Regions from separate parts of the Kitasatospora sp. NPDC088548 genome, predicted to be linked through region 2. Evidence: riboswitches for the same ligand, from Rfam matches in the RefSeq annotation. Region 2 holds a riboswitch; the other holds the start of a gene.
The links. Region 2 has a riboswitch for cobalamin ahead of ACIP82_RS20715 (CoA-acylating methylmalonate-semialdehyde dehydrogenase). Riboswitches for the same ligand answer to the same signal wherever they lie in the genome.
Positions count from the first base shown of each region.

Region 1: another riboswitch for cobalamin. It lies ahead of ACIP82_RS21565 (FecCD family ABC transporter permease); the one in region 2 lies ahead of ACIP82_RS20715 (CoA-acylating methylmalonate-semialdehyde dehydrogenase).

Region 1 covers NZ_JBIVMI010000016.1:160,354-164,757, reverse strand. The annotation lists gene ACIP82_RS21580 (CGNR zinc finger domain-containing protein) at 75-659, shown strand; gene sodX (nickel-type superoxide dismutase maturation protease) at 672-1,109, opposite strand; gene sodN (superoxide dismutase, Ni) at 1,295-1,690, shown strand; cobalamin riboswitch at 1,803-1,922, shown strand; gene ACIP82_RS21565 (FecCD family ABC transporter permease) at 2,027-3,088, shown strand; gene ACIP82_RS21560 (ABC transporter ATP-binding protein) at 3,088-3,939, shown strand; gene ACIP82_RS21555 (ABC transporter substrate-binding protein) at 3,994-4,404, shown strand, end outside.
Region 2 covers NZ_JBIVMI010000015.1:171,931-176,334, reverse strand. The annotation lists gene ACIP82_RS20720 (acyl-CoA dehydrogenase family protein) at 1-756, opposite strand, end outside; gene ACIP82_RS20715 (CoA-acylating methylmalonate-semialdehyde dehydrogenase) at 765-2,264, opposite strand; cobalamin riboswitch at 2,495-2,620, opposite strand; gene ACIP82_RS20710 (PucR family transcriptional regulator) at 2,750-4,351, opposite strand; gene ACIP82_RS20705 (serine hydrolase) at 4,348-4,404, opposite strand, start outside.

The DNA of each region.
Region 1 (4,404 bases), on a different contig from region 2:
CCCCCCCGACGCCTGCCCCGCCCAGGTAATAGGCTGGAGCCAGTCAGCCCGTTACCGATTCTGGAAGGACCACCGTGGAGCTCGCCTCGTACGCCGACCTCGCCGTCCGGCTGGTGAACACCGAGGAGCCCGAGCGCGGCACCGACACGCTGACCTCGGTCGACGCCGTCCGCGGCCTGTTCTCCGAGAACACACGTGCCGCCGCGCTCGCCGACGAAGCCGACCTGCCCCGGCTGCGTGCCGTCCGGACCCGGCTGCGCGGGGTCTTCGAGGCCGCCGCCGAGGGGGACGAGATCCGGGGTGTCGACCTGCTGAACAGCCTGCTGATGGAGTACCCCGTCAGCCCGCTGGTCTCCGGCCACGACTACCTGGACGACGCCGGGCGCCCGCGCTGGCACCTGCACCTCGCCGACAACTCGCCCACCGCCACGGCCCACTTCAGCGCGGTCGCCTGCATGGGCCTGGCCGTCCACCTCACCGAACTGGGCGCCGACCGGCTCGGCATCTGCCAGGCCGCGCCCTGCCGCAACGCCTACCTGGACACCTCCACCAACCGCTCCCGGCGGTACTGCTCCGACCGCTGCGCCACCCGCGCCAACGTCGCCGCGTACCGGGCCCGCAAGCGCCAGGAGGCCGCCGTCCTGGCCGGGCAGGGCTAGCGGCCCTCCGGGCTAGAGATCCTCCGGCCGGACCCAGACGCCGAGCCGGCGGGCCAGGCCCGGCACCCGGACCAGCGGGCCCAGCAGCAGGCGCTCCAGCCGGCGGCCCGGGGCCAGCCAGGCCGGCCGGGGGCGCAGCCGCAGCAGCACCCGGCCGAGCACCAGCTCGTCCGGGACGGCGCCGTAGCTGCGGCTGTCGCTGTCGACCAGCCGGTTGTCGGACAGCAGCCACCAGCCCTTCGGGCGCCGGCCGTCGGCCCGCTTCACCACGAGCAGGTCCTGCTGCAACGGGTGGCGGACCACCACCACGGCGCCCGGCCTGATCCGCGCCCCGTACCGGACCAGCAACCGGTCGCCCTCACGCAGCGTCGGCACCATCGAGTCCCCCGCCACGTCGATCAGTCCGAACGGTGCGGCACCCCCGCGGGTGCCGCCCTCCGGTTCCGCCATCCGCGTCACGGCTCCTCCTCCCGGCTCGCCGCGTCCCAGTCTGCCGTACGGACCGTCACCCGCCGGTGTCCGGATTCACCCGGTTCCGGGTCCGCCTTTTGCCCTAGGCCCACCGACCGATCGCGAAACCCCGTGACCGGAAGGGTAATCTCGGGCGCGGGAAGACGATCTAAGGAAGGACTCCCATGTTCTCTCGTCTGTTTGCACCGCGTGCCACCGCGCACGCCCACTGCGACCTGCCCTGCGGCGTGTACGACCCGGCGCAGGCGCGGATCGAGGCCGAGTCGGTCAAGGCCACCCAGGAGAAGTACCAGGCCAACGAGGACGCGCACTTCCGCGCTCGCGCCGTCATCATCAAGGAGCAGCGCGCCGAGGCCGTCAAGCACCACATCTCGGTGCTGTGGAGCGACTACTTCAAGGCCCCGCACTTCGAGAAGTACCCGCAGCTGCACCAGCTGATCAACGACACCCTGAAGGCCGCCTCGGCCGCCAAGGCGTCGACGGACCCGGCCACCGGCCAGGCCCTGCTCGACCTGATCGCCGAGGTCGACAAGATCTTCTGGGAGACCAAGCAGGCCTGACCGCCGCTCGGCCTCCGTCGACCGCCCCCGCCCGGACCACCACACCGGACGGGGGCGGTCGCGCGTTTCCGGGACATGCCCGGCGGCACCTGTAAGGGTTGCCTGGCCTTAGCGCTTGTTATGCTGCCAGGGCGTCCCATGGGGGAAGTCCGGTCCGAATCCGGCGCTGACCCGCAACGGTGGACGGGGCCCCGGCCCCGTGAGCCCGATCGCCCTGGGGCGCCGACCTCCCGACAACTCGCCGTGGAATGCGAGGGGATGGCGCCCCGGCCCCGCCACGGCCCGGGCGCTTCGCCCCGCGCCGCCCACGGCCCGAGGCGAAGGCGCGCCCCCCTCGTGAGCACCGCAGTGACCGCACCGGTCCGTCGAATACCCGCCGCGCCCCTGGCCGCCGGCCTGGCCGCGGCCCTGCTGCTGTCGCTGGTCTGCGGGGTCGCCCTGGGCTCCTCCGACCTCGGCTGGTCCCGGGTCCTGCGGCTGCTGGGCGCCGGGCTGACGGGCGGTCGGCTGGAGGCCGAGGAGGCGGCGGCGTACGTGATCGTCTGGGAGATCCGGCTGCCGCGCACCGTACTGGCCGCCGTGGTCGGCGCCGGGCTCGCGGCCACCGGGGTCGCCGTGCAGGCCATGGTCCGCAACGCCCTGGCCGACCCGTTCGTCCTCGGCATCTCCTCCGGCGCGGCGGTCGGCGCCAACGCCGTCCTGCTCCTCGGCGCCTTCGCCTCCCTCGGGGTCTGGGCGCTCTCGGTCTCCGCCTTCGGCTCGGCCCTGCTGGCGATGCTGCTGGTGTACGCGGCCGCCCGGACCGCCTACGGGCTCACCCCGCTGCGGCTGGTGCTCACCGGCACCGCGATGTCCTACGGCTTCTCCGCGGTGACGGCGCTGATGGTGTTCGGCGCCGCGCGCGGCGAGGCGGCCCGCAGCGCCATGATGTGGCTGCTCGGCAGCCTGGGCGGGGCGACCTGGGGCTCGGTGCCGATCGCCGCCGTCACCGTGCTGGCCGGCCTGGCCTGCCTCGCCCTCTCCGCCGGGCGCCTCGACGCGCTCGCCATGGGCGACGAGACGGCGGCCTCGCTCGGTGTGGACCCCGACCGGCTGCGCCGGCAGCTGTTCGTGGTGACGGCGGCCGTCACCGGCACCGTCGTCGCGGTCAGCGGCGCGATCGGCTTCGTCGGGCTGATGGTGCCGCACCTGGTGCGGATGCTGGTCGGCGCCGGCCACCGCCGGGTGCTGCTGGTCGCGCCGTTCGCCGGGGCGCTGCTGCTGGTCTGGGTGGACATCGTCTCGCGCACCCTGCTGGCGCCCGCCGAGCTGCCGGTCGGGGTGGTCACCGCGGTGCTCGGGGTGCCCTGCTTCCTGTTGCTGATGCGCCGCCGCGGCTACTCCTTCGGAGGCCGCTGATGGGCACCGGCGCGAACGCCGACCCGAGCACCGACACCACGGACACCCCGGAGACCGCCATCGAGACCGCCAGCGAGACCGCCCTGGACATCGCCGTCGACGGGCTCTCGGTCGACATCGCCGGCGCCCGGCTGGTCCACGACATCACCCTGGACGCCGCCGCCGGACAGGTGGTCGGCCTGGTCGGACCGAACGGCAGCGGCAAGTCGACCCTGCTGCGCTGCGTCTACCGGGCACTGCGGCCCGCCGCCGGCGCCGTCCGGCTGGGCGGCGAGAACCTGCACGCGCTCACCCCCCGCGAGGCCGCCCGGCGGGTCGCCGCACTGCCGCAGGAACACTCCGCCGAGTTCGACTTCACCGTGGCCGAGGTGGTCGGCATGGGCCGGCTGCCGCACCGCAGCGGATTCGCCGGCCCGACCGGCGGGGACGACCGGCGCTGCGCCGAGGCGCTGGCCCGGGTCGGCGCGGACCACCTGGCCGGGCGGGGCTTCCTGAGCCTGTCCGGCGGCGAGAAGCAGCGGGTGCTGATCGCCCGCGCGCTCGTCCAGGAGCCCCGGGTGCTGGTGCTCGACGAACCCACCAACCACCTGGACATCGCCCACCAGTTGGAGGTGCTGGCGCTGGTCCGGGCGGCCGGGCCGACGGTGCTCACCGCGCTGCACGACCTCAACCTGGCGGCCGGCCACTGCGACCTGCTGTACGTGATCAGGGCCGGCCGGATCGTCGCCTCCGGACCGCCCGTCGAGGTGCTGCGCCCCGCGCTGCTGGCCGAGGTGTTCGGCGTCCGCGCGACCCCCGTACGGCACCCCGAGACCGGCGCCGTCCAGCTGCTCTTCGACCGGCTCCGCTGACCCCGCTTCCCCTCCCGCCCTTTCCGCCCCCTCCCCCCGACCCGAGGAACTCCCATGCGCACCAAGGCCGTCGCCGCCACCGCCCTGCTCACCCTCGCGCTGACCGCGTGCGGGGCCGAGATCGCCCCGAGCGGCGAGGCCGCGGCGGGCTCCGACCACTACCCGGTGACCGTCGACAACTGCGGCACCAAGGTCACCTACAAGGCGAAGCCCGCCCGGACGGTGACCAACGACGTGGGCATCACCGAGCTGATGCTCGCGCTCGGCCTCACCGACCGGATGGCCGGCTATGTGATGCCCGACGAGAAGGGCGACCTCGCCAAGGTCCCGTGGAAGGACGGCTACCAGCAGACCGCCTGGCTCTCCAAGCAGCCGATCACCAAGGAGCTCGTCCTGGACGCCCGGGCCGACCTGGTGTTCGCCGGCTGGCACTACGGCTTCGGCGAAGCCGACGGCTTCACCCCG
Region 2 (4,404 bases):
GGCCCCGCCGAGGGAGCAGGCGGCGATGCCGAGCCGGCCGCCGTCGAGGCCGTTCATGGCGATCCGGAAACCTCCGCCCTCCACCCCGAGCAGGCGGTCCGCGGGCAGCCGGACGCCGTCCAGGACCACCTGGCGGGTGGGCTGGGCGTTCCAGCCCATCTTGCGCTCGTTGGGCCCGAACGAGAGTCCCGGATCCCCGCGTTCGACGACGAACGCGGAGATGCCGTGCGGCCCCTCGCCACCGGTGCGGGCCATCACCACGTACACCTGCGAGGACCCGGCGCCGGAGATGAACTGCTTGACGCCGTCCAGGACGTAGTGGTCGCCGTCGCGGCGGGCGCGGGTGGTGAGTGCGGCGGCGTCCGAGCCGGCGCCCGGCTCGGTGAGGCAGTAGCTCGCCAGGTCGCGCATCGAGCAGAGGCCCGGCAGCCAGCGGGCCCGCTGCCCGGGTGTGCCGTGGCGGTCGATCATCCCGGCGACCATGTTGTGGATGGAGGTGTAGCCGGCGATGGAGGGGCAGCCGGTGGCGAGGGCTTCGAAGGCCAGGACGGCGTCCAGCCGGGTCAGGCCGGAGCCGCCGCACTCCTCGCGGACGTGGACGCCGCCGAGCCCGAGAGCGGCCGCCCTGGCGAGGACGTCCACGGGAAAGTGCTTGTTCTGGTCCCACTCCACCGCGTACGGGGCAAGGCACTCCTGCGCGAAGTCCCTGGTGGTCGAGACGATGGCGAGCTGATCCTCGGTCAGTTCCCTGTGCACAGCGGCCCTCAGCCCATCGTGGGGATGGTGAAACTCGCGCCCTCCTTGACCCCGGAGGGCCAGCACGAGGTGACGGTCTTGGTCCGGGTGTAGAAGCGGATCGCGTCCGGCCCGTACTGGTTGAGGTCGCCGAACCCGGAGCGCTTCCAGCCGCCGAAGGTGTGGTACGCCACCGGCACCGGAATCGGCACATTGACACCGACCATACCGGTGTTCACCCGCCGGGAGAAGTCCCGGGCGGTGTCGCCGTCCCGGGTGAAGATCGCCACCCCGTTGCCGTACTCGTGCTCGCTCGGCAGCCGCAGCGCCTCCTCGTAGTCCGCGGCGCGGACCACGCACAGGACCGGGCCGAAGATCTCCTCCTGGTAGATCCGCATCCCGGGGGTGACGCGGTCGAAGAGCGTGGCGCCGAGGAAGTAGCCGCCCTCGTACCCGGGCACGGTCAACTCGCGTCCGTCGACCACCAGTTCGGCGCCCTCCTGGACGCCGAGGTCCAGGAGGCCGCGCACCCGCTCCAGGGCGTCCCGGCTGATGAGCGGGCCGAAATCGGCCTCGGGATCGTGGGCGGCGCCGACCTTCAGCGCGGCGATCCGCTCGGTGAGCCTGGCGACCAGGGCGGAGGCGGTCTCCTCCCCCACCGGCACCGCGACGGAGATGGCCATGCACCGCTCGCCGGCGGAGCCGTAGCCCGCACCGATCAGCGCGTCGGCGGCCTGGTCGAGATCGGCGTCGGGCATGACGATCAGGTGGTTCTTGGCACCGCCGAAGCACTGCGCCCGCTTTCCGCGGGCCGCCGCCGTGGCGTACACGTACTGGGCGACCGGTGTGGACCCGACGAATCCCAGGGCCTGTACCCGGGGGTCGTCGAGCAGGGTGTCGACCGCCTCCTTGCCGCCGTTGACCACGTTCAGCACGCCCGGCGGCAGGCCGGCCTCCAGGAACAGCTCGGCCAGCCGCAGCGGCACCGAGGGGTCGCGTTCGGACGGCTTGAGGAGGAAGGCGTTTCCGCAGGCGATGGCGGGTGCGGCCTTCCAGAGCGGGATCATCGCGGGGAAGTTGAACGGGGTGATGCCGGCGACCACACCGAGCGGCCGGCGGAGCGAGTGGACGTCGATGCCGGGGCCGGCGCCGTCGGTGAACTCGCCCTTGAGGAGGTGCGGCACGCCGGCGGCGAACTCGACCACCTCCAGGCCGCGTTGCAGGTCGCCGTGGGCGTCGGCGACGGTCTTGCCGTGCTCGGCGGAGAGCAGTCGGGCCAGCGGCTCGCGTTCGGCCTCGACGAGTTGCAGGAAGCGCAGCAGCACCCGGGCGCGACGCTGCGGGTTCCAGCCGGCCCACTCGGTCTGGGCCTGTTCGGCGTCGGCTATCGCCACCTCGGTCTCGGCCCGGCCGGCGAGCGGTACCCGCGCCTGGACCGTGCCGGTGCTGGGGTCGTACACGTCGCCGAACACCCCGGACGTACCGGGGACATGCTTTCCGCCGATGAAATGGGTGAGTTCACGGACCATCACAAGCCTGCTCTCGTCAGGATGTCAGGTGGGATCCGAGGGAACCGGGGCACGGCGGCACGCCCGCCCGACACGCAGGTGTGCGGGACGCGGGTGCTGCCGGGCGCGGCGAGCCGTCAGGGTGACGTGCGTGCCGCGACCGTCGCAGGATCACCAGGGCCAGGAAGGACACAGACCGGTGCCATGCGTGTTTGCTCCATCCTCGTGGACAACACGGAACACCCGCAGTCGGCATCCTGACTCCCGGATCAGCGCGCGCCACCCGGCCTTCCCGGCCGGCTGCCAGTGGCTGGTACTGCGGTGACGCGCTCCCCGGTCACAGTGGCGGGACCGTGCCGGACTCACACCGGCTTCCCTGCACTGCGGGCCTTGGCCACGACCATATAGTCGGACGTCCTAGCAAGTCCAGGGTGCCGCTCCCTCCGGCTCCGCCCCGAAGCTCCCCGGGCGGCGACCCGCGGCCCGTACGCAGAGCCGCGCCCCGGTCAGGGGGTGGGCGGGGTGAGGCGGAGGTGGAGCATGGCCTCGAAGCGGGCCCCGGGGTCGGCGAGGTCGAGGTCCGCCACCTCGGCGAGGCGCTTGAGCCGGTAGCGGAAGGTGTTGGGGTGGATGTGGACGGCGGCGGCGGCCGCGACGACGTCGCCGAAGGTGTCCAGCCAGGCCGCGAGGGTCTCGGTGAGCGCGCTGTGGTGTTCGGCGTCGTAGGCCCGCAGGCGGGCGACGGGGTTGTCGGGGAGGTCGTCCTCGGCGTGGACCCGGTCGGCGAGTTCGAGGAGGAGCGACGCGACGTAGACGTCGGAGAGATGGGCGACGCGGTGCGGCGTGCCGCCGGCGGTGAGCACCCGCAGGGCGCGGTCGGCGTCGGCCCGTGAGCGGGGCAGCTCGCCGGGGTGGGCGGCGAGCCGGCCGAGGCCGATGACCGCCGGGACGCGGGGGGCGATCCGGGAGAGGAAGGTGTCGGCGACCCGGACGGCCGCCTCGTCGGAGCCGCTCGGCAGGACGGCGTAGGTCACACCGCCGAGCGAGGCGGTGGCGGCGCGCGGGTGGACGGCGGCCAGGTGCAGGGCGAGCGCCTCGCCGGAGCGGTGGCCGGCGGCGAGCAGGTCGGGGGCGGAGGAATCGCCGAGCACCGTCAGGGCCAGGACGCAGGCGGGCTGGGCCGTCAGCCCGAGCCGGGCGGCGGCCTGCGGTGCGGCGGCGCCGCCTTCGAGGACGGTGGCCAGCAGGTCGGCGCGGAGCCGGTGGCCGACGTCCTCGCCGGCCCGGCGGCGCAGCAGGTGGAGGGCGGCGACCTTCGCGGCCTCGGTCAGGGCGTGCTCGCCGTCGGGGCCCAGGCGGTCCTGGACGACCACCCAGATGGAGCCGAGGATCTCCCCGCCCGCCCGGACGGCGATCGCCACCCGGGGTTTGTCGGCGACGCCGTCGACGTAGAGCGGGCCCTCGCTGCGGTAGAGCGCGTGGAAGGCGCCCCGGGCCTCCAGGTCGCGGAGTTTCTCGGCGGGGACCTGGCGGTCCAGGATGGTCGCGATCCGGGCCGGGTCGCCCTCGTCCTGGCGGCTGGAGAAGGCGAGTACCTTGCCGCCGCGGTCCTCGACGGTGACCGGCCCGTCGAGGAGGGCGGCGATCGCGTTGGCGAGGGCGAACAGATCGCCGGAGAGCGGGCCGCCGACGTCCTCCCCGGCGCCCGCCAGGTCCTCGCCCGCGAACTCGTCGACGGCCAGCAGGGCCCGCAGCAGGGCGGCGACCTGGGCCCAGGAGGCGCCGGGGGTGAGGCCGAGGACGGGCACGCCGCTCCCGGCGACGGCGGCGGTGACGGTGTCGTCGACGGCGACCGGCGAGCGGACGATCACGGCGGCCGCGCCGAGGCCGGCCGCCCGCTCGACCAGGGCGGCGACGGCCGGCGCACCGGCGACACCAACGCCGAGGACGACGGCCCCGGGCAGCCGCGCGGGCTCGTCCATCGGGTCGTGGATGAGCACCCCGCCGACCGGTCGGACCGGGTCGGGGTCCCCGGCCACGACCTCGACCAGCGTCGATCCCAGGTCGGTCAGGATGCGGCCGAGGACGGCCCGCGCGGTCGGGATCATGCGGTCACAGTAGGCGGGTTCACCACCGACGACGGCTCCGGGGTGGACGGTGC